DNA from 4 places in the Anaerobacillus sp. MEB173 genome. Region 3 is predicted to be linked to each of the others. Evidence: riboswitches for the same ligand, from Rfam matches in the RefSeq annotation. Region 3 holds a riboswitch; each other region holds the start of a gene.

Region 1 (5,977 bases), on a different contig from region 3:
AATCCACTGTTTTAGAGGAAATAAAGTACCTCATGTCCGCGAGCGTTTAAAACAGGCATATGTTAATAAAATAGCGTACCAAATGTCCACTTTGGTCTTGCTATTCTACTTAACCCCTATTCAACTCTGGAGATAGGGGCTATTTAATGTACAAAACGAACATTGATTTCAACAATCTCAGACCTGCTTCCAATTCGAAATGGAGGTCCCCAAATGCCAAAGCCTGAGGAAACAATCGTGTGGAGTTGCTCTTTCTGCAGGTGCCCGTGATGATTTTCATACATTGATTTTGTAATTAAATTTGCTGGAAACAATTGACCTTTGTGCGTATGCCCAGAGACCATCAAGTCCACGCCGGCAGCGGCAACTTCGTCATATTGTCTCGGTTGATGATCGATTAAAAAGACTGGCATGTCCTGATTTAGATCTATGGTGAGATCAGCAATGTTCTCTCTGTCACGAACCGAATAATCCTTTCGACCAACGATGTAAAAAAGGTCTTCTACACTCGTTACCTCATCAACTAATACATCTACATTTATGTCATTCATTTCGTCCATGAAGATTGGAATATCACCGCCATAATACTCATGATTTCCTAACACGGCATATACACCCATCGGGGCATGTAATCCAGAAAGAATTTCTCCCATATTATGTTTCAAGTACGGTTCGATACTATTGTCAATCACATCACCAGCTAAAAAGATGATATCTGGTTCAACTTCATTTGAGAGATTGATCAACTTGTTTAAAAAACGGTTGCCGATCGTTTCGCTTAAATGAATATCAGAAATTAACAGGACTTTTAACTCATCAAGCTCTGTCTCTTTTTCGATTTCGATATCGTAACTCACGACAACAGGGTTCCACATATTGTAAGAACCATAGATAAAAACGAACAAATAAAAGGAAAGAACGCCAAATCCTAACCACTTTATCGCTCTTTTTTTCGTCAAAAAGTAAATCAAATTCATAACAGGAAAAAGGACAAGTCCATAAGCAAACATCACAAGCCAACCGTATGCGACCCAACTAAGACCAGGAACGACGATCATCCGCGTAAGGAAAAATGAAATTGAAATAAAAAACATGACGAGAAAATATGTTTTTTTATAGCGAAATCCATAGACTTTTTTTAACCATGCCCAGCCATTGTAGGCAACATAAAAGCTTAGAATAAAATAAATGAAAAGAAAAATCATGACTCTAATCGACACAAATTTATACTCCTCTGTAGAAAAATATTTCCTACATACTATCTGACCCGTTGGTCAATGTCAATAAATTTGCAGCAACATGCCAACTTGATCATTGGATAAAGCTCGGGAACAATTTGTGGGTAGTTTTAAAATAATTTAGAAGTTTTTGAAGAATAGGGAGGTTATTGTATCTAAGAAGGGAATGCCTTATTAGTGCAGTCCCTCAAACCACCATATCAGCCGTACAGCATAGTGATGTATTTGAGGAGAGCTGTCACTAGTGAGACATTCCCGTTGAGTATCGTATCAATTGATGTTTGTTGTCTTAGGTGCACGAGTAAAAAAATTAATAATTACGTTGAATTTCCTTAATAACCGAATTCAGTGTTTGTTCTTCGCTTAATAAGTATACTTTAAGACATTTTGATGAGGAGGAGTTTTTTTCATTTTTAATAATTTTAACAAACTCTTCAGTTTTCACTTTATTTTCGACAATACCATTTGTTTCTTTTAGAAAAACAATTTTTCTCCATTCTACCTTTTCATAGAGAATGATAAGATCAGGGTTTTGTAAACCATGGCTAAGCTCTTCTGACTCCAAAATTTCCTTGACCATAAATTGCTTTTCTTTTAACGCTTCCTCAGTTCCTTTGTGTGCTACCACTTCTGTAATTAACAACAATACTCATCCTTTCAAAATGTTTTCATCGTAATTTTTTTCTGATTGTAAAATAGTAACAATCACTGAACGATGTTTATATTAACTCACTATGTACAATGATTCAATGCCTTTTTTTCGACTTCATTTTTTGGAAATTGTCGATAATATAATGTTACTCATCTCACTTTTAATAATAAATTAGGGAGGAAGTCGATCTACATGTCCATTAAAGCCTTTGAGAATGCGGTTTAAATAGGGGATGACGTATTTATTGTGGGGGTTGAAAATGTGTAATAGGAATATTAGTTCATGAAAGTTTTGTCGTTGTAAATGCTTACATTGTAGAAATTATTTATAAAAAAAGTTTTGCACATATAAAAAGACTTGCAAAATAATAATGGATCATATAAAATTCAATACAACAAATAAAAATTCTAGCGATAGACTTCTTATCCAGAGTGGTGGAGGGACTGGCCCTTTGAAACCCGGCAACCATTAAATCAATGATTGATTTAAACGGTGCTAATTCCTGCAAGGTTTGTAACCTTGGGAGATGAGAGGATCGTATACATATACGATAACCTCTCTACTATTTAGAGAGGTTTTTCTTATGGAAGGAAGCTTTATCGCTCAAAAAAAGGAGCGAGAATAAATGGAAAAAGCAGTATTTGGAGCAGGTTGTTTTTGGGGTGTTGAAGCATTTTTTGAAGGGATTCGCGGAGTGGAAGAAACAAGAGTAGGGTATACAGGCGGACATGTTGAGAGTCCATCATACGAGGAAGTAAAAACAGGGACAACAGGACATGCTGAGGCTATCGAGATTTGGTACAATCCGTGGAAAATTTCGTACGAAGAGCTAGTCATAAAATTTTTTGAATGCCACAATCCGACTACAATGAACCGTCAAGGTATCGATGTAGGAACGCAATATCGTTCTGTTATTTTCTTTCAAAACCTTCAACAACTAGAAGTAGCAGCGAGGATAAAATCTAAGCTAAATCAGAAAAGCAGTAAAAAAATCGTGACTGAAATTTCTCCAGCAAAAGAGTTTTATCAAGCAGAAGAATATCATCAGAAGTATTTCCAAAAAAACGGAACGCTAGCTTGCGGAATTTAATAATAGATAGAGTATAGGATGCCTTGAAACAAAGCAAAATCCCCTCGAAAATATAGATGTTGCCGCATCTATGTTTTGTAACAATCGAGGAGAGATTTACTTTGAGGTATCCTTTTTTTAATTGTCCAGCTCCAGCACCTGCGCTTTTCCGGCAATTGGACACTAATCTATCAATATGGTAAATTCAAGCAGAAAAGTAGAAATCTTAAATGACAGAACTGAATTTCATCATCAGTACACTCTATCGCTTTTTGAAATATCGTTTTGTCGAAATTGGTCTATTAATCAATTTGGGGGAGAACTATGAACAAGAAATGGTATTTAACCGTAATTGCAATTGTGCTTATTTCAATCATAACAGCATGTACAAATCATAGTGAGGAAGAGACTGAATATGATGTGGAAGCACCAGCAAACGGCACCGAAGAAGAAAAAACAGCTGAGCAAGATCATCGGAAAGAGCAGGATACAGTACCTGTAACAGAAAGTGAACAGGAACCCGCCCTACCAATTACATTCTCATTTGCAGGGGATACGATGGCTGCCGGGAAAGTCGCTCCTTACATAGAAGAGTATGGCTATCAATATTCGTGGGAACAGGCAAAACCATATCTTGAGGAAAGTGACATTGCCATGGTTAACCTTGAAACAGCTGTAAGTGAAAAAGGGGTAGCTTCAAATAAAAGTTATGCGTTTCAAAGTCATCCTAACCTTATCAAAGGAATGAAATGGGCAGGAGTTGATCTTGTTACTGTCGCCAATAATCATAGTTTGGATTACGGAATTGAGGCATTTACGGATACATTACATCACCTTACTGAGGAAGGGATTGTCTATGTAGGTGGTGGAATGAACGAAGCTGAAGCATACAGGGCAAAACAAGTGACAGTCAGAGGAAAGACGATTTCTTTTCTAGGGTTTAGTTCAGTGTTACCAGCAGTTTCTTGGTATGCCGGAGAGAATCAGCCTGGTTTAGCAAGTGGTTATCAAGTCGAGCGAGTATATGATGTTGCTTCACAAGCAGTTCATGCATCTGACATAACGATAGTTTATATGCATTGGGGTGAAGAGTTAGCGGACTATCCTCGTACGTCTGACAGGGAAATGGCTCATACATTGATCGACTTAGGCGTCGATTTGGTAATTGGTGCTCATCCTCATGTGTTGCAAGGGCTTGAATATTATAATGGGAAGCTGATTGCCTACAGTTTAGGTAATTTTATTTTTACAACAAGTTCAGTAGAGACTGCCAGACAAAGTGCAGTCTTGCAAGTAGCAATTGATGAAGAAGGTGCACAGTCGGCAAAAGTGTACCCAATGACTATTGACCAAGGTGCAGTTTGGCAAGCTGATGAACAAGAAACTAAAGTCATCATGCAGCGACTTTCCTCCTTATCAGAAGGCGGGACATGGACGGAACATGGTGAGTTTTTGCCTATTGTGCATTGATCCGTGATGGCTAATCCTTTTTGACTTAGAATGATTCAACTTGCATACAAATAGAGAAAAGAGACCATGAGGAAAGGTACTGAATTGTATGAATGAGGAGTTACTACAAAACGAAGATGCTTACTATAAGCTTGCTGAGGAGAAGGCAACGAAATATTACAAAGCGCTTTATGCTCAAGTCATTGACAAGAGTTATATCGAAACATTAACAATCGATTTCAAATCATGGGAAAAAGAGCATATCCGCCGTCGTTCATTGTTTTCATTGTTGTCACGACGAAATGAAAAACAGGACTCTAAAACGTACTACAGTTACATCAAATGGTTGAATGTCACTGGGAAGTTGGATCGGTATTTGGAACGGAGTATCTCCTATATTTTTATGCGTGATCTAGGAAAGGATTTGGGAACACCTGCTACACAGGAGAGGATTACTCGGGCAGTTAATAAACTAAAGCATCACCTTATTTCAGCAATAGCCAGTGAAAAAAACGAATCATACAGCATTGCTTCGCTGTACCGATTTGCTCAAAAAGAAAGGCTTGAATCGACGATGATTTGGCTCATGAGCAAATTAAAAACTGTTGCTTCTCGCCTTCCAGAAGGGATGGATGCCGAAGATGCCCAGCGAAAACTTATCAAAATTATTGCCGGTGTCTTGATGCATGAACTAGAAGAAATGGATGAGGGAACTTCTTCACAAAAACGCACACAGAAGCTTGAAACAGCAATTCGACTTGGCTATGCATATGGAATCACGTATCCATTCATTGATGATCTTCTTGATGCGAACGTTCTATCTCATGATGAGAAAAAGCAATATTCTACTTTCATCCGTTCCACACTGCTTACTGGTTCGGTCCGAGAACTTGGATATTGGACAGGAACTAACAAGGATTTAATGATATATATCCATTCAGAGCTGCGTGATGCCTTTGAATATATTACTGCTTGTCAAAGTCCGGAGTCGCGGAACCATTTTTACGAGCAAGCGTATGTATTTTTTCAATCTCAAGAGGTTGACCGAGATAAGAATCTAGCAAATTCTCATTATAGTAATGAAGAGATTTACATACCAAGTATTTTAAAGTCGGCATCCTCACGCTTAATTGTCCGGTCTTTGATTAATGCTCCTGAGGATGAGGACATTGACAGCCGAACATTTTATTACGGCCTATACAATCAGCTGGCCGATGATTTTACGGATATGTTTGATGACTTGAAAGAAGAACGAGTCACACCGTATACGTATTACTTAAAATATTCTACTGTGCGTAATGATCTGATCAATCCGTTTGAATTATATTGGGCGGTAATCTCCCACTTGATTCATCATGTCTATCATTCTGATGATATGACACGTGAAGTTATCCTGGATCGGGCGATAAACGGTTTAAAACGTTGCTTGGAACGACTTGGAGCTTCAAAATACTACGAAATCATGCAGTTATTTACTGGTCAAATGCCATCTTTCAACTCTCTCATCCAGCATATGGTACATAAAGCAGTTGATGTTGATTTTTTCGATAAGCTGCTTAGAGACCACGT
Region 2 (5,977 bases), on a different contig from region 3:
ATCCCCATTGGAGCCGTTGGAACAACGACTAATTCCGATAACTCTAAACCATGTTCAGCGGCAAAGTTCTCCATGTAAATCTTATGCTGAAATAAGTTTGCATCAAGTGACCCATTTCCCAGAGCAATGTTCGGCTGTACATAATCACTAAATTCAACAACTTCAATTTCATATCCTTTTTCTTCTAATAAAGGCTTGATTGCGTTTGACACCATATCGGCATACGGACCAGATGTAGCCCCAATTTTTAATTGTTGTTTTTCTTCAGCAGGAGCAGATTTATCTCCGGCATCAGACGTTGTTTCTTCATTACCTCCACAAGCTGCTAGTATACTTGTAAGTAATAAGACTAATAATAGCGAAGTTAATTTCTTCATTTTCGTTTCCCCTTTGATGTGTTATTTTTTATCAACAAATCTTGCAATTCTATCACCAGAGAATTGTATAATTTGTACAATACAGATTAAGATAATAATTGTTGTAATCATTACCGTATCATCATAACGGTAATATCCAAAGCGAATGGCTAAATCGCCAATTCCGCCTCCTCCTACAATACCTGCCATCGCCGAATAACCAACTAAACTAATAGTTGTAATTGTTAAACCTTGAATAAGACCTGGACGCGCTTCCGGCAGAAGAACATCTTTAATGATCATCCATGGTGTTGCACCAACTGAAACGACAGCTTCAATTACCCCTTTATCAATTTCCCTTAATGATGATTCAACTAATCTTGCAAAAAAAGGCACTGCCGCTACAGATAAAGAGACCGAAGCTGCCTTTGGTCCAATTGTCGTCCCCGCGATTAATTGTGTCAGTGGGAGTAATGCTACTAGTAAAATAATAAACGGAATTGAGCGGATTAAGTTTACGAAAAAGCCAACAGTGCTCTTTATCGTAGGATTTTCTAAAAAGAGACCACGATCTGTTACAAATAGTAAAATTCCTAATGGTAATCCGAAAATTACCGCAACACTTAGAGCTATGGCTACCATGAGTACTGTTTCTAAAAAGGCTTTATTTAACTCTGGCAGTAGATTAACTAACGTTTCTAAGATCATGAGCGATCACCTCCAAACTTTCAGTACGATTGCGAATCGCTTCAATCGCTCTGTTAACCTCAGCTTGCTCACCAATTAGTTCCATAATAAAAATTCCAAGAGGTACTTCTTTGATATATTCAATCTTTCCATGGAGGATATTTCCACTAACTTCGAAATTTTTAAAAATATCAGAAATCACTGATTCCTCTGCGATCGTTCCTTTGAATTGAACTTTCACAATACTTCCTTTACGGTTATCAATTAAATGCTGTGGTAAATCAAATTGTAAAACGCTGTTAATAAAGTCCTTCGTCAAAGGTTGCTGCGGTGATGAAAATAAATCATAGACATTTCCTTCTTCAATGACTTTTCCATTTTCCATGACTGCAATACGATCACAAATCTCTTTGACTACTTCCATCTCATGAGTGATTAAAACGATCGTTAAGCCAAATTCACGATTTATCTTTTTTAATAAAGATAAAATGGACTTTGTTGTTGTTGGGTCAAGTGCTGACGTAGCCTCATCACAAAGCAATACTTGTGGATCATTAGCAAGTGCTCTTGCAATGCCCACCCGCTGCTTTTGACCACCGCTTAATTGCGACGGATAATGATCGCTTTTACTTGCAAGTCCAACCATGTCCAGCAATTCATCAACTCTACTTTTTATTTCATCTTTAGGTTTACCAGCCGCCTTTAAGGCAATTGCAATATTTTCAAAGACTGTTTTTGAACTAACTAAATAAAAGTGTTGAAATATCATGCCAATCTTTTGTCTCGCTTCTCTTAATGATTTTTTATTTAACTGTGTTAGTTCAAGCCCATCTATCTTTATTTGACCAGATGTAGGCTTTTCCAGTAAATTCAAGCAGCGTAATAGCGAGCTCTTTCCTGCACCACTGTAACCTACGATTCCAAATACCTCTCCTTTTTTTATTGATAAGGAGACATGATCAACACCTACCACTGTTCCTTTTTTTGTTCTATATTCCTTCACTAAATCCGTTACCTCTATCAAAAGGAACACCTCCTAAAAACTATTTGAATATAAAAAAATAAGAGTCTCTTTATCTGAAAAGAGGCTCAATCGTCACGTACAATTAATTAGCCTTATCTTTCAGAATAAAGTATTCTGCAGGAGTTAGCACCATCCCATCTCGTTGGAGGTTGCTGGACTTCATCGGGCCTGTCCCTCAGTCGCTCTTGATAAGTTATTCTATAAAATTATTATTATGATAATAAACCCAAGTACACACATTGTCAATATAGTTTTTTTTACACTAACGCAATAGAGAGCGCTTACATTATTGATATATCCGCGAATTATCAAATATTTTTTTATTTTCTAACCCTTCAACATTTCGCCAATTTATAACATTTTTACCGAGATTACTCTCCTGATACTAAATGATTAAGCTCCTCGATTGAGTCATGGATTGAAAGTAACTCAAAAAAAACAACCCTTTTTGTAGTAAAATGGTGAAAATACTCATTAGAGTTTCGCAACTGATTGGCTTCATATTTAAGATGATGGTCTAAATCATATACTAATACATAATGCCGCCCCGGGATTGTAAAAGAAGGATCATTCAGAATCGATTGAAATGATTGGATGACTTCCATAATTAATTTTTTTTCTGATTCAGAAAAATAACCTGGCTCAGCTACGTATTGCAAATTTCCTAAATGAAGCACAATTCTTTGCATAATTGCATTCTTTTTCTTTAACAATAAAAAGTGACGATATTCACTTAATTTTACTTTATGATACTTCCATTCTCTCTCCTGAAATGAAATGATCTCACCTACCTTTTCTGTTCCCTGTCTTAACGCTAAGTACTTGGAAGTAGGTACAGGGGCAGTAGCTTGCTTTATATGTAAAATACCATTCATTGTCTCAGCTAACACTTCCCCGGCTATACGGAAATTTGGATAAAGCTTTTCTTTGATTAGCGGCGTAAATTTAGGTGGTAAAATAAAAAAATTTATCAATGATGAAACTGTTAGACCGATCGTAGTTGTTCCTAGTCTCGATAAAAACGTTAATAAGTAGTCCCCTTCAATATCTGGTACCATGACAACAGCTGTCAATGTTGCTACAAGAATCCCATCGTGAAGCTTAAGCTTCTGACAAAAGAAAATTGTCAAAAACGCAGCTAACGTATAAGAAAGGACTGATTCTCCTAACCATGAAACGAGAATAACGGCCCATGCCGCACCAATTGCTGACGCCGGAAAACGGACAAATCCCTTTTTTATCGAAGCAGATGCTGTCGGTTCAATCGTTACTATCGCTGCAATAATGGCAAACTCTGCCGGCAGATTAAGCGACAAACAAATTAAGGCTGTTAATAACACGGAAATGCCTGTTTTTATAATTCTGCGACCTATTAATCCCTTCACATTCTCACCTAATTTCAAATCCTAGTATACTTAATGGTTATTTCTATTATACAGACTTTTCCGTCAATTGTAACATTTGTGCTTCTCATCGTTAATAGGTCTACTTCATCTTCTATAAATGATATTTTTTGAATTTCAGATAAAAAAATTCCGCTTTTAACATATCAGTTAAGAGCGGAATTTATACTTCCCCTTACATTTTATCCATCGTTGTTACCTCAATTGCTTTTTTCATAATCTCAATCATGGTAAGTAATTGCTCATCTGTACTAGCTAATGGTGGCATAAATACAATGATGTCCCCAAGCGGTCTCGTTAACATCCCTTGCTTTCTCATTTCTAACGTCGTTTTGTATGCTACTCTTTCTTCAAAAGGAAAGGCTTCCTTAGTATCTTGGTCTTTAACCAATTCAATCCCGCACATTAAACCTAACTGACGAATATCACCTACGTGTTTAAACTCTGTCAATGACTTTAGTTCACTCTCTATGAGTCTAGCTTTTTTTGCCGCCTGTTCTACCAGATTTTCTTCATCATATATTTTAAGATTAGCGAGTGCAGCTGCACATCCTAATTGATTCCCTGTATAGGAATGGCCATGGAAGAATGTTTTTAATTCCTCATATTCACCATAAAATTCGTTATAGACATCTTCTGTAGTTAGTGTTGCTGCGATTGGAAGATATCCGCCTGTTATCCCTTTTGCTATCGTCATGAGGTCAGGCTGAACACCCTCATGCTCAACTGCAAACATTTTCCCTGTTCGCCCAAAGCCTGTTGCCACTTCATCAACGATGAGCAAAATGTTAAATTCCCGGCATAGCTTTTCAATGCCTTTTAAATAACCTTTTGGCATGACGTGCATCCCACTTGCTCCTTGAATCATTGATTCTACAGTAATCGCAGCTATCTCCTCATGCTGCTCTTCAAATATTCTCCTTAAGGCTGATATCGCTTCATCTCTAATCGTATCCTCATTACTTCCGATAGGGTTACGATAGGTAATTGGAAATGGAGCTTTTATGGACTCAAACATTAATGCCCCGTAGATACGATGAAACAAATCAATTGCCCCAATACTAATCGCGCCAACCGTATCACCGTGATATCCGTTTGATAAGGAAACAAATTTGCATTTTTTGGTTTGTCCTTTATTTTGCCAATATTGATAGGCCATCTTAATTGCAATTTCAACTGAAGTTGCACCTGAATCAGAATAAAATACTCTCTGCAAATTGTTTGGGGCAATTTCAATTAATTTATCGGCAAGTTCGATTGCCGGAACATTTGCTGCACCTAGTAACGTCGAGTGAGCAATTTTATCTAACTGCTTTTTTATCGCCTCATCAATTTCCTTTTTTTGATGACCATGGACATTCAACCAAAGTGAAGAATAACCATCTAAATACTCATTACCATAGATATCTTTAAGTACAATCCCTTCACCACTTTCAATGATTAATGGGTCTCGTTCATAATCGGTCATTTGTGTGAATGGCAGCCATAGATGCCTTTTACTACTTTCTAATAGCGCTTGTGGATTCATCATTTATCCCCTCCATAAGATTATCTAACTGAAACGTCGCAAATAAGTGGGCCAAGTATTGTTCATCTTGGAGAGTTTGTTCTATGTTTTCAATATAAGGGATAACACCAAGGATCGGGACATTTGTTAACTGTTCAATTACCTTCTGATTATCCTCTTCAATAATCGAGTCACCCTTTTGTACACGATTCAGTATAATACCCGCTATTGGAATACCTCTTTGGCGTAAAGCCATAATCGAAAGTACAGTGTGATTAATTGTCCCTAACCCAGCACGAGCAATTAAGATAACCGGGAGTCTCATCTCTTCTATTAAATCAATGACGCAATAACCAGTATCATTCATCGGTACAATTAATCCACCAGCTCCTTCTACTAAAACAACCTCATACAGACGCTGAAGCTTTTGATAATGTTTCAAAATAGATTCAGGCTGAATATGAACTTGTTCCTCTCTAGCTGCTAAATGGGGGGAACTTGGCTTTTTTAATAAATATGTACATCCATCTGCTTCGTTCAATGAAGGAAGTACGAGTTGGTACAGTTGCACATCTGGGGCAACGAGCTTTCCATCATATTCTACTGCTCCACTTTGAACAGGCTTATATGGAATCACGTTTTTTCCTTGTCTGTGAAAATATGCAGTAAGTAATGTCGTTGATAATGTTTTTCCAATATCGGTATCAGTTCCCGTAATAAAAAATCCATTCATCTAGTTCACCTCTTTTGTTAACTATATTTACTTTTAAGTTAACATATGAGAAAATCTTATTCAAGGTATTTGTAAACCTTAAAATAATAACAGTTTACAATAGGAGGGTATCATGAGAGTATCAAAAGCTAGAAACATCGTTCTGTGTGGCTTGTTTGCAGCCTTAATGGCAGTCGGAGCAAACGTTTCACCATTTTTAATGATAGGAGGAGTTCCAATTACACTTCAACTTTTATTTGCGATCTTGGCTGGGGGATTGTTAGGGAG
Region 3 (5,977 bases):
AAAAAGACACCGCGTTTTGTCACGATCCCAATTGGACCGTATTGTGGACTTTGAAACGTCGAGACATTACTTGTATGTGTCTTTGTTACATTCTTAGCTGTATGTATTTCATCATTAAAGACGACAAGAACCCCTTTACCATTCGCTTCATCATGGGCTGCAACTTTGACGGCAGTAATTAAGTTATGTGGACCATCTGATCCTAATTCATTACTTGAACGCATTGCTCCAGTCACGATCACAGGAACTTCAGTTGGTAACAGAAGATCAAGTAAGTACGCTGTCTCCTCTAATGTATCGGTCCCGTGAGTAACAACGACTCCATCGAAATGCTCAGTATCAATTCGTTTGGTGATACGTATCATTAATTTAAACATGTGATCAGGTGTCATATGCGGAGAGGGTAAATTAAGAAAATCCTCTTCCGTAATATAGGCAAAGTTAGCTAATGATTGTACAGTTATATGCAAAGGATTTTTTTCGCCCGGTTTTACAGCACCAGTTTCCTCATCTTCACTCATCGCAATCGTCCCGCCAGTATGAATGACTAAAATTTTTTTCATAATAGACCTCCAATGATTTGGTAATTCATAGATAGTTCGTAACAGTTGTACATTTTCATAATAAAAATTACATGATACCATTAGCATAGATGATGTTTTTATTTCATTATTCATACCATAATTTTCTACATACGACAATCAATAAATTCAATGAAAGCTAAGGGGAACGTTTACTCATGTTTGCTGTTATTTCCGCTGGGGTTGCACCTGGAGTTGCATTACTCTGCTATTTTTATTTGAAAGACCAATTTGAATCAGAGCCTATTGGTATGGTGATACGCAGTTTTATTATAGGGTCACTATTAGTATTTCCGATCATGGTTATTCAATATGCTTTTCAAGAAGAGGGTCTCTTAACATCTTCATTAGCTCAGGCTTTTATTATTGCTGGGTTTTTTGAGGAGTTTTTTAAATGGTTTATCCTATACTATACTGTATATAAGCATGTGAAATTTAGTCAGCATTATGATGGGATAGTATACAGTGTGGCGATTTCTTTAGGGTTTGCAAGTATAGAAAATATTTTTTACTTAGTTGCCTATGGACTTGAACAAGCGTTAGGACGTGCTTTATTACCAGTCTCAAGTCATGCTCTGTTCGGTGTGCTGATGGGTTATTATTTAGGAAAAGCAAAGTTTGATCAAAAAGGACACCGGAAAGGATTTTGGATTGGCTTATCCTTATTTATTCCTTGGCTTTTCCATGGCACATATGACTATATTCTGTTATCGTTTCATACGAATTGGATTTATATAATGATACCGTTTATGGTATTCCTCTGGTGGCTCGCACTGAAAAAAGTGAAAGCAGCAAATAGAGTGGAGAGTTTAGAGTGAAGAGTTTAGAGTTTAGAATATTGAAAGTTAATTCAACGAAGTTTACTTAAGAAGCGTCTTTGAAATAGCATGAAAATAACTCTAAACTCTACATTCGAAACTCTAAACTTGATTTTTAATTATAAATTCATCCGACTTTGGTCATTATGTTAATACGTACTAATATGAAGGGGAGATGTGTTTTATGGCCGCGGAGCGTTATCGAGTAGTCATTCGTTGTAATGAATGTGGAGAAAAGTTTATATTGAGAGGGCGACCTAACAAAGAGGGTGGGTATGACACGGGATTTAAACGATGTGTTTGTGGCAACGAGGAGAAACTGGAAATTGATGTTTCACCTGAATAAAGTATAAGCCGTTTCGCTTTCGTATATTAAAGCGTTTTCATGATAAAAACTTAGAAAAATGATGTAAATACTATTGCATTAATTCAAAATTTAGTGTAATTTAATTACAACATATTAATATTCAGAATTTAAAATTATTCTTATCAAGAGAGATGGAGGGAATGGCCCTATGATATCTCAGCAACCAGCCAATTTTTATATTGGTCAGGTGCTAATTCCACCAAGTTGCTGAAGCAACTTGAAAGATAAGAGGAGTGACGTAACAAAGTACGCCTTCTTCTTATTTTTTAGAAGAAGGCTTTTCTATTATAATTTTCGTTTATAACATACGAGGAACTACATAGGAGGAGAGCATAAATGAGTAAAGAGAATGTACAAACGACATTAGCGCAAATCGGCAATCGAAGTGAAACAAGAACAGGTACAATTAATCCTCCTGTTTATTTTTCTACTGCATACCGGCATGAAGGGATAGGTCAATCAACGGGATATGATTATCAGCGAACAGGTAATCCAACTCGTGAGATATTAGAGCAGGCAATTGCCAAATTGGAAGAAGGGGATAGAGGTTTTGCCTGCAGTTCAGGGATGGCTGCAATTCAAACCGTTCTATCATTATTTGAACAGGGAGACGAAATTTTAACATCCCAAGATCTTTATGGCGGTACATACCGCTTGTTTGAACAGGGGTGGACACGATGGGGACTATCGTTTACGTATGGTGACAGTAGAGACATAGAAGAGTTTGAAACCTTAATTAACGAAAAGACGAAAGCAATTTTTATTGAAACCCCAACAAATCCATTAATGCAATCTACAGACATTGCGGCAGTAAGTAAAGTCGCTAAGAAACATGGTCTATTACTCATTGTGGACAATACGTTTTATACCCCGTATATCCAAAAGCCAATCCTGGATGGAGCGGATATTGTGATTCATAGTGCAACAAAATATTTAGCTGGTCACAATGATGTTCTAGCTGGTCTTATCGTTGCAAAAGGGGAAGAACTTTGTGAGAAGATCTTCTTTTACCACAATGGAATTGGAGCGACGTTAGCACCTTTTGATTGTTGGCTTGTCATTAGAGGGATGAAGACATTAGCTCTTCGAATGGAACAGCACGAAAAGAATGCAAAAAAGATTGTTGACTACTTGTCTGAGCATGATTGCATTACAGATGTTCTTTATGCAGGTCGAGGCGGGATGATTTCCTTTAGAGTGAAAAATGAGAATTGGGTCAATCCATTTTTACAAAACTTGCAACTTATTTCTTTTGCTGAAAGTTTAGGTGGAGTTGAAAGTTTACTAACGTATCCCGCTACGCAGACTCACATGGATATTCCTGAGGAAGTTAGGATGTCATACGGGGTATGTAATCGACTTCTCCGTTTTTCAGTAGGAATTGAGCATTATGAGGATTTAATAGCAGATTTAAATCAAGCATTTGCGAAAGCAAAGGAAGCGGGTGGAGAGAATGAGTAACGAAACTTACAGTTTTCAAACGAGATTATTGCATAACAATCATAAATACGATGAACTAACCGGAGCAGTTAGTGTACCGATTCAGCATGCATCAACGTTTCATCAGAAAAGTGTTGAAGAATTTGGACCATATGATTACGGGCGTTCTGGTAACCCTACGAGGGAAGCTCTTGAGGAGACGATTGCCAGTCTTGAAGGAGGCAGCCACGGTTTTGCTTATTCTTCAGGAATGGCGGCTATTTCTCTTTCATTTATGATTCTATCACAAGGTGATCACGTCGTTTTAACGAAGGATGTATACGGCGGAACATTCCGTTTTGTAACCCAAGTTCTAACTAGACTCGGAATTGAACATACATTTGTTGATATGACTAACCTTGAAGAAGTCGCGGCTAATATTCAAGAAAATACAAAAGTTCTTTATGTGGAAACACCGTCAAATCCTACATTAAAGATTACCAATATTCAAGCAATTTCGAAGTTAGCCAAACAACACAATTGCTTAACATTTGTTGATAATACATTTATGACACCTGCCTTACAACGTCCATTAGAGCTTGGGGCAGACGTTGTCCTTCATAGTGCTACGAAGTTCATTGGTGGCCATAGTGATGTAATTGCTGGTTTGGCTGTAGTCAATGATGATGAATTAGCCAGTCAGTTTAAGTTTTTACAGAACTCGTTTGGGGCAGTGTTAGGTGTTCAAGATGCTTGGATTGTTCTGCGCGGGTTAAAGACATTACACATACGTATGGAGCACTCATCCAAGGCTGCTGACGTTCTTGCAAAATGGCTAAATGAAGTACCTGAAGTAAAGAATGTCTATTATTCCGGGCTTCCAACTCATCCGGGCTATCAGCTTCAAGCAGAGCAGGCAACCGGGCATGGAGCGGTATTTTCATTTGAATTAGAAGACTATGAAGCTGTTAAGAGGTTTGTAGAATATGTAAAAATTCCTGTTTTTGCTGTTAGTCTTGGTGCAGTTGAATCCATTCTTTCGTATCCGGCTACAATGTCACACGGTTCAATGCCGAAAGATGAGCGTGAAAAAAGAGGCATCAGTGATGGATTATTACGTATTTCAGTCGGTTTAGAAAAGGTTGACGATTTAATTGCAGATTTTGATCAGGCATTTGCAAAATTGCGTCAAAAAGAGCAAGTTTAATGGTTAAAAAGTTGTATGATAGATTAGGATGAGACGTCTTTTCATATGGGAGAGGGTAAAAATATGGGACTGTTAGAAGATTTAAAAAGTAAGGTATTGATCGGGGACGGAGCAATGGGGACGCTCTTGTACTCAAAGCAAATTGACCGCTGTTTTGAAGAGTTGAACCTTTCCCATGGTCAACAAATTAAAGAGATCCACCAAGCTTATGTTAAAGCTGGGGCTCAAGTAATACAAACAAATACGTATGCAGCAAATACCATTAAATTAGCTCGCTATGGTTTGGAGAAAGTTGTAAAAGATATCAATAAAGCTTCTGTAAAGTTAGCAAAAGAAGCGGTTGGTGACGAAGCTTATATACTCGGTACCATAGGTGGAATTCGGGGTTTTCAGAAGGAAGCAATTGATTTAGAAGAAATTAAACAAAGCTTTCGGGAGCAGTTCTTTTCATTAGCTGAAGAAGATATTGATGGTGTTCTTTTGGAAACATACTATGATTATCATGAGCTCAAAGCAGTATTGGAAATCGCTCGTAGTGAAACGAATTTACCCATTATTGCTCAACTTTCACTTCAAGAGGTTGGGGTGCTCCAAAATGGTGTAGAACTTTCTAAAGCCTTTGATTCCTTAATTGATCTCGGTGCGGATATTGTCGGGTTGAATTGTCGAATGGGCCCGTATCATATGATTCGTTCACTCGAACAAGTGCCACTGCCGGATCGTGCTTTTTTATCAGCCTACCCAAATGCGAGCTTGCCTGATTATCGTGATGGGCGATTTGTTTATCAATCAAATCCGGATTATTTTGCCGAAAGTGCATTGAGTCTGCGTGAACAGGGAGTCCGATTAATCGGTGGTTGTTGTGGAACGACGCCAGCCCATATTGAAGCAATGGCAAATGCTGTGAAGGGATTAGCTCCTGTTACACATAAAGTCGTAAAACGACATAGTGTTCCTAAAGAGTCAATTACTATTTTGGAGCAGCGTGAAAAGCCGCTTCATGCAATTGTGAAGCAGCGCTCTTCTGTTATCGTTGAATTAGATCCTCCGAAAACTCTGGATACATCACAATTTATCGAGGGTGCAAAACAACTGAATGCTGCAGGCGTAGATGCTGTGACAATGGCTGATAACTCATTAGCATCACCAAGAATTAGTAATATGGCATTAGGTTCAATTATAAAAAATGAGTTAAATGCAAGGCCACTTGTCCATGTTACTTGTCGTGACCGTAATTTAATTGGATTACAATCCCATTTACTTGGACTTCATACGCTTGGTATTGATCAAGTATTAGCGGTTACAGGAGATCCAACAAAGGTTGGAGACTTTCCGGGAGCAACATCAGTATATGATTTGTCATCGTTTGATTTGATCCATTTGATGAAGCAAATGAATGAAGGAATATCATTTTCCGGGAAATCGTTAGGGCAGAAGACTTCCTTTTCAATAGCGGCTGCTTTCAATCCGAACGTCCGTCATCTCGACCGAGCAGTTAAACGTTTAGAGAAGAAGATTGAATGTGGTGCGGATTATTTTATGAGTCAACCAGTCTACAGTGAAAAGCAAATAGTTGAGATTTATG
Region 4 (5,977 bases), on a different contig from region 3:
CTGTTTTCCTATTTTCAAAGATATCGACTCATGAAAACCATTCTCAATAGAGTGAAAATGAACAAGCTTATGAAATGTAAAATTTAGAATTTAAAATTATTGAAGACAGATTCAAAGATCACTCCTGAATATTGTATCTAAATTATTATTTCAATTATTGTTTCTTTCTATGCATAATAGTTCTATAGAATATGTACACAAAAAAAGCCAGCAATTTGTACACTGACTTTAGTTATTATACTGTAAAATTGTTGTGATGTGTTTGAATTTATCATTTTTTTGACATTTTTTCTACAATAATCTACAAAAGAGAAAAGCGCAGATGCCTTGCCAACCTCTACTACTTGCATTACTCCTTTGTAGGCAGGTTTGGCACCCTAGCTAAAAAGCAAATGAGATGGAGTAGAGAACTCCACCTCATCCTTTTCATTTATACTCCTAGTTTATGACTGTGATTATTAACAATTTCCAGACTCTTTTGGTAGTCAAGCTCGCGCTGTTTCTCAACCTTCATTCGATTTTCTAGTCGGCGATTATATTCCGCATATCCAATTCCATGAGATTGTTGCATCGCTTTTTCCATTCCTTCAGTATGCGGTGACTTCAGTTGGTGATAAATAATCAATCAACCCTTTCATTTTTACGGTTTTTAAGAAAAGCGCAAGCGCCTTGCTCAGCCGCGACAAGCACTGGAGGGCCGACAATAAGGGTTCCGCCTTATGGACACGTTTGACGGACCGAAGTGACCTCGAGCGGCTAGGCGCTGGAGCTAGACATCTGCGAATCCTTGTTTCACCGATTTTTTCTTTCGGTCTTTATCGTATCACAGTATAAAAAAAGTAACAAAAGCGATTTTCCGCAATATTTCCGCTCATAAAATTGTGAGAAAGAATTACGATTATGAAGTCTTTATCTTTTTTCAATTTTCACGAATTTACTCCTATTATCTAATTGTTTAGAATATTTACATCTTTTGTCGAATTATTGTATAATATAATCTATTGCTTTACTTGCGTTAGTTCAGAGACAGCATCCTGAACGAGAGTAACCGCTTGACTCATGACTGCCCCACCACCAAAGGCACCTGTTACAGCCACTGCTTCGAAGATTTCCTCCTCAGTACATCCTTGGTCAATACAGCCTTTTGTATGATAGATGATGCAATATTCATCTTGTGAATACAAACTGATGCCTAAGGCAATCAGCTGTTTTTCTTTTTGTGAAAGCTTTCCTTTCTCAAAGCAAGCTTCTGTAAAAGCGTTATATTTTTGGGCAATTTTCGGCATCTTTTGGGTGAAGTGACCTAACCCTTCTTTATACTCCTGAATCGCCATTTCAATTGTGTTCATATCTTGGTTCATATTTTGCATTTCCATGTTTACTCGCTCCTTTTTAGGTAATCAAGTATAGTATGACAATAAAAAACGTAAATATGAGGTTTAACAAAAAAAGGCCTGTCCACGGCACGCTAACGTACCAATGAACAGACCAATAATATTACTGAGTGATAGGAATTACGGCACCATTGTATGTTTCATTAATGAAGTTTCGAATTTCTTCAGAGCGTAAAACTTCAACTAATGCAAGAACTTCTGGACGAGTCTCGTCTTCAGAACGAACAACGATTAAGTTTGGTTGTAAAACATCTTCACCTTCAAATGCAATACCGTATTGTTCAATATCAACTCCACCTTCTAGGGCATAGTTAGTATTGATAACAACTGCATCTCCTTCTCCACTTTCAAAGGCTGGAGCAAGCATTTTTGCTTCAACAAGTGTAGAGAAATCTAGATTTTTAGGATTTGATACGATGTCTTCACGAGTTGCTAATTGTCCTTCTTCAACATCTAGTTCGATCACGCCTGCACGCTCAAAGATTGGAAGAATACGACCATGGTCGCTAAATGAATCACTCATAATAATTTTCGCTCCATCAGGAAGCTCATCTAAACTACTATATTCTTTTGAATAAACGCCGATTGGCTCAGCATGAATTGCACCAATACTAACAAAGTCATAACCAAATTCTTCGATTTGCATCGCTAGATAGCCAGGAGTTTGGAAGTAGTTTGCATCTAATTCTCCATCTCTTAATGTTTGGTTAGGTAAAATATAATCTTGGAAAGTTATAATTTCAAGGTCAATTCCTTGTTCTGCAAGTAGTGGTTTCGCTGCTTCTAAAACCTCTGTATGAGGAACAGCTGATGCCCCAACCACTAGTTTCGTTCTTTCTTCTTGTACTGCATCCTCTTGTCCTTCTTCTGCTGGTTGCTCACTTTCTCCACCACCGCAAGCTACTAGTGAAAGAGATAAAGCAGCAGCTCCGATTAAACTTAAAAACTTCTTCATCTTATTGCCCCCTTACGTATTATCTTTTATCTGTTTTATATGTGAGAAAATCACCGATCCATTGAATAATAAAGACAATGACCAGGATCGCGATTGTTGCCACCAAAGTTACCTCAGTTCTATTACGTTGGAATCCTTCTAAATATGCAAAATGACCAAGTCCACCTGCTCCGATAACACCGGCCATCGCCGTATAACTTACTAAAGCAATCGCTGTAACTGTAATACCGGAAATAAGTGCCGGTAATGATTCTGGAATTAATACTTTATAAATGATTTGCCAATTCGTTGCCCCCATTGATTGTGAAGCTTCGATAACTCCTTTATCTATTTCCCTTAGAGCTATTTCCACCATACGGGCATAAAAAGGCGCGGCACCAATAATTAAAGCTGGAAGTGCAGCATTGGCCCCTAACATAGAACCTACGATTACTCGAGTAAATGGAATGAGTAAAACAATGAGTATAATAAATGGAACGGATCTAAATACATTAACAATCCCACTAAATATAGCATTAATCGGCCGGTTTTCCCATAGATTCCCTTTGCTAGTTAAATATAGGACTAATCCTAAGATCAAACCGAGAATAAAAGTGGCTGCAACAGAGATTGATGTCATATAAATAGTTTCAATAGTAGCATCCCACAATTTGTCCCATTTAACATTCTCAAACCAGTTATTTAGCATAATCGATCACCTCCACTTCAACTTGCTGATTGCGAATGAAGGCAATTCCTCGTTCTATTTCACTTTCATCACCATTAATGCGTACAAACAAAGTTCCATAAGAGCCATCTTGGGTTTTTGATATTTTCCCTTGTAAAATATTAATCTCAAGATCAAAATTACGAATTAGTTGAGTGATTACTGGTTTTTCTGCCTCGTCACCAACAAAGGTCAATTGAATCACCTTTCCAGTTGGATCTTCAGCTAATAAATGTTCAATAGTTTCTATTGTTTCTTCTGGCTCTGTTACTTGCTTTAAAAATTCTTTTGTCATATTTTCTTGAGGTTTACGGAAAACGTGTAATACAGGCCCTTGCTCAACAATTTTTCCATTCTCCATCACCGCTACACGATGACAAATTTTTCGAATAACATGCATCTCATGAGTAATAAGAACAATCGTCAGTCCTAGCTTTTGATTAATATCAACAAGTAACTCTAGGATCGAATCCGTTGTTTTCGGATCTAGCGCTGATGTTGCTTCATCACATAATAATACCTTAGGGTTATTCGCTAATGCTCTGGCGATGCCAACACGTTGCTTTTGTCCCCCACTAAGTTGTGATGGATACGATTCGCCTCGTCCTTCAAGACCAACCAACTTAATCAGCTCATCGACACGTTTTTTTTGTTCTTCTTTTTTCACACCCGCAATTTCAAGTGGGAAGGCAATGTTTTCTCTTACGGTTCTTGACCAAAGCAGGTTGAAGTGTTGGAAGATCATACTAATTTCCTGTCTCGCCATTCGAAGCTCTTTTCCGCTTAATGACGATAGCGTCTTTCCGGCAACCGTAATCGTTCCTTGCGTCGGTTTCTCAAGCATATTGAGCATTCGAATTAACGTACTTTTTCCTGCACCACTATAACCGATAATTCCAAAAATTTCACCTTTATCTATTGTTAAATCAACATTATCAACAGCTGTAACTTGTCCGTCTTTTGTTGAAAAGATTTTTCTAATTCCTTCTAAAGAAATCATAATGAGCATCACCTCCATATTAAACTCATTATCCATATCATAATACTATACTTTAACTCCATATACAGTCAAAGTTTTAACAAAATGTGCTCAAAAAAACCTTTCCGTCAATATTGAGCAGAAAGGTTTAGTATCAGGTTCCTTTCTCTCATCTTACAAAGCGTAATTGCCCTGCAGGAATTGGCACCTTTTTAAACTAAAAAACTAGTTTAAAGGTTGCCGGGTTTCATCGGGCCAGTCCCTCCACCTCTCTTGATAAGAGTATAAAGTTATTTATTATTTTATTAAAACAATATTGCATGAACGTATCATAGCATGCACCGAAACAAGGTGTCAATTTGTTTTTAAAAATGTTCACTTTTAAAATTTGGAAGTTAATCAAACGTTTAATTAATTTGCTAACACCAGCCAAGATCACAGTCTTCTGTGTCCTGGTTATTTATTTTTTCCACATCTTGATTCAAGTAGATCTTATTATTCTCTAATTGAAATTCCTCTGACAATTCATATTTCGCCAATCCACTCGATAAATTGATTTCTCCAATTTCATCTTCATTATAATACAAAACAATGTTACCATTGCACAGCTTTCCTTGTATACGGTCAGTTACATCTAATTTTTCCATCATTAACCCTCCTCAACACCTATTTCGATTTACATCTACTACTTATCTTTCCCGGTTTGTTTGTTGTTAGTGAACCAATAAGTGGATGGAGTTTGAATTGGCGGTTCGTGGTTGGTGGTCTGGAGTTTATTAATTTGGAGGACACGACAGACTTTATTTTGCTAAATGTGTGCTTTTTTCAAAGTATACGGCCATAAGAGACCCTATTTGCTCAATTTATTGAGTTAATGAGGAAATTTTAAGCCTTTAAGGTCTCTGGTGACCGCCAAATCTTCAAAGCAGGCTATTTTTCCACAAATAAAGGTACTGGTGGCCGTAAAAAAAAGCACAGCAGTTCTCGTCATGAAAACCGCTGTGTTTTATGTAGATTTTACTCTTCACTTACCATTTTCTCATATGCTTCAGCAGACATTAGCTTGTCAATTTCAGATGTGTCAGATGGTTCTATGACGATCATCCATGCTTTTTCATATGGAGATTCATTTACAAATTCAGGTGAATCTTCAAGATCTTCGTTGATTTCAACTACCTTGCCACTAATTGGAGCATATAATTCAGAAACAGTCTTCACTGATTCAACACTGCCAAATGGCGCGTCCGCTTCAATTTCGTCACCTACTTCTGGCAATTCAACAAAAACGATATCTCCAAGTTCAGATTGAGCAAAATCACTAATCCCAATACGAACTTTATCACCTTCAACCTTTACCCACTCGTGTTCTTTAGAATACTTTAATTCCTTTGGTAAATTCATTACTTTCCCTCCAACATTTTTATTCAATACCATAATTGTGTATACTGCAACACCACTATATTATCGAAAAATAGAGGAGGAAACAACTTATAAAAGTTTAGAGTTTATAGTTTAGAGTGTAGAGTTGGTTTTAGCGCCTCAAGAAGCATCAAGAAGCTTCAAGAAACTGCCCATCAAATAACTCTAAACTCTACACTCTCAACTCTAAACTAAATTAGCTTTTCCACGCTTCTTCCAGCGTTTCTTCTTTAAATCCAATGGTTACTTTGTTTCCGTCGGTGATGATTGGGCGTTTAATTAGCATACCGTCTGATGCCAGGATGTCCAAAAGCTCATCTTTTGATGCTGAATTTACTTTGTCTTTTAGTCCAAGCTCACGATACTTTTTTCCGCTTGTATTAAAGAATTTCTTTAATTCAACTTCACTAGCCTCATGCAAATCTGCTAATGTTTCCCTTGATGGCGGATGATCTACAATATGTATTGCTTCAAATGGAATGTTATTTTCCTCAAGCCAAACCTTGGCTTTACGACACGATCCT

The links. Region 3 has a riboswitch for S-adenosylmethionine ahead of ACJ2A9_RS10360 (methionine biosynthesis PLP-dependent protein). Riboswitches for the same ligand answer to the same signal wherever they lie in the genome.
Region 1: it holds a riboswitch for S-adenosylmethionine, as region 3 does, so the genes downstream of both, msrA (peptide-methionine (S)-S-oxide reductase MsrA) here and ACJ2A9_RS10360 (methionine biosynthesis PLP-dependent protein) in region 3, are expected to answer to the same signal.
Region 2: it holds a riboswitch for S-adenosylmethionine, as region 3 does, so the genes downstream of both, ACJ2A9_RS07430 (methionine ABC transporter ATP-binding protein) here and ACJ2A9_RS10360 (methionine biosynthesis PLP-dependent protein) in region 3, are expected to answer to the same signal.
Region 4: it holds a riboswitch for S-adenosylmethionine, as region 3 does, so the genes downstream of both, ACJ2A9_RS14175 (methionine ABC transporter ATP-binding protein) here and ACJ2A9_RS10360 (methionine biosynthesis PLP-dependent protein) in region 3, are expected to answer to the same signal.

The regions. Positions count from the first base shown of each region.
Region 1 covers NZ_JBJMAU010000001.1:133,440-139,416, forward strand. Annotated here, with positions in the region: gene ACJ2A9_RS00625 (metallophosphoesterase) at 144-1,220, opposite strand; gene ACJ2A9_RS00630 (hypothetical protein) at 1,549-1,881, opposite strand; SAM riboswitch class I at 2,310-2,423, shown strand; gene msrA (peptide-methionine (S)-S-oxide reductase MsrA) at 2,516-2,980, shown strand; gene ACJ2A9_RS00640 (CapA family protein) at 3,284-4,429, shown strand; gene ACJ2A9_RS00645 (polyprenyl synthetase family protein) at 4,518-5,977, shown strand, end outside.
Region 2 covers NZ_JBJMAU010000002.1:579,845-585,821, forward strand. Annotated here, with positions in the region: gene ACJ2A9_RS07420 (MetQ/NlpA family ABC transporter substrate-binding protein) at 1-377, opposite strand, end outside; gene ACJ2A9_RS07425 (methionine ABC transporter permease) at 399-1,064, opposite strand; gene ACJ2A9_RS07430 (methionine ABC transporter ATP-binding protein) at 1,042-2,067, opposite strand; SAM riboswitch class I at 2,157-2,262, opposite strand; gene ACJ2A9_RS07435 (FUSC family protein) at 2,439-3,452, opposite strand; gene bioA (adenosylmethionine--8-amino-7-oxononanoate transaminase) at 3,646-4,998, opposite strand; gene bioD (dethiobiotin synthase) at 4,970-5,710, opposite strand; gene ACJ2A9_RS07450 (biotin transporter BioY) at 5,823-5,977, shown strand, end outside.
Region 3 covers NZ_JBJMAU010000004.1:106,955-112,931, reverse strand. Annotated here, with positions in the region: gene ACJ2A9_RS10375 (asparaginase) at 1-563, opposite strand, end outside; gene prsW (glutamic-type intramembrane protease PrsW) at 740-1,399, shown strand; gene ACJ2A9_RS10365 (hypothetical protein) at 1,584-1,745, shown strand; SAM riboswitch class I at 1,883-1,997, shown strand; gene ACJ2A9_RS10360 (methionine biosynthesis PLP-dependent protein) at 2,103-3,227, shown strand; gene metC (cystathionine beta-lyase) at 3,220-4,392, shown strand; gene ACJ2A9_RS10350 (bifunctional homocysteine S-methyltransferase/methylenetetrahydrofolate reductase) at 4,456-5,977, shown strand, end outside.
Region 4 covers NZ_JBJMAU010000006.1:152,185-158,161, reverse strand. Annotated here, with positions in the region: gene ACJ2A9_RS14195 (hypothetical protein) at 431-583, opposite strand; gene ACJ2A9_RS14190 (carboxymuconolactone decarboxylase family protein) at 999-1,376, opposite strand; gene ACJ2A9_RS14185 (MetQ/NlpA family ABC transporter substrate-binding protein) at 1,498-2,349, opposite strand; gene ACJ2A9_RS14180 (methionine ABC transporter permease) at 2,369-3,037, opposite strand; gene ACJ2A9_RS14175 (methionine ABC transporter ATP-binding protein) at 3,027-4,055, opposite strand; SAM riboswitch class I at 4,201-4,317, opposite strand; gene ACJ2A9_RS14170 (DUF2553 family protein) at 4,454-4,681, opposite strand; gene gcvH (glycine cleavage system protein GcvH) at 5,052-5,435, opposite strand; gene ACJ2A9_RS14160 (arsenate reductase family protein) at 5,650-5,977, opposite strand, start outside.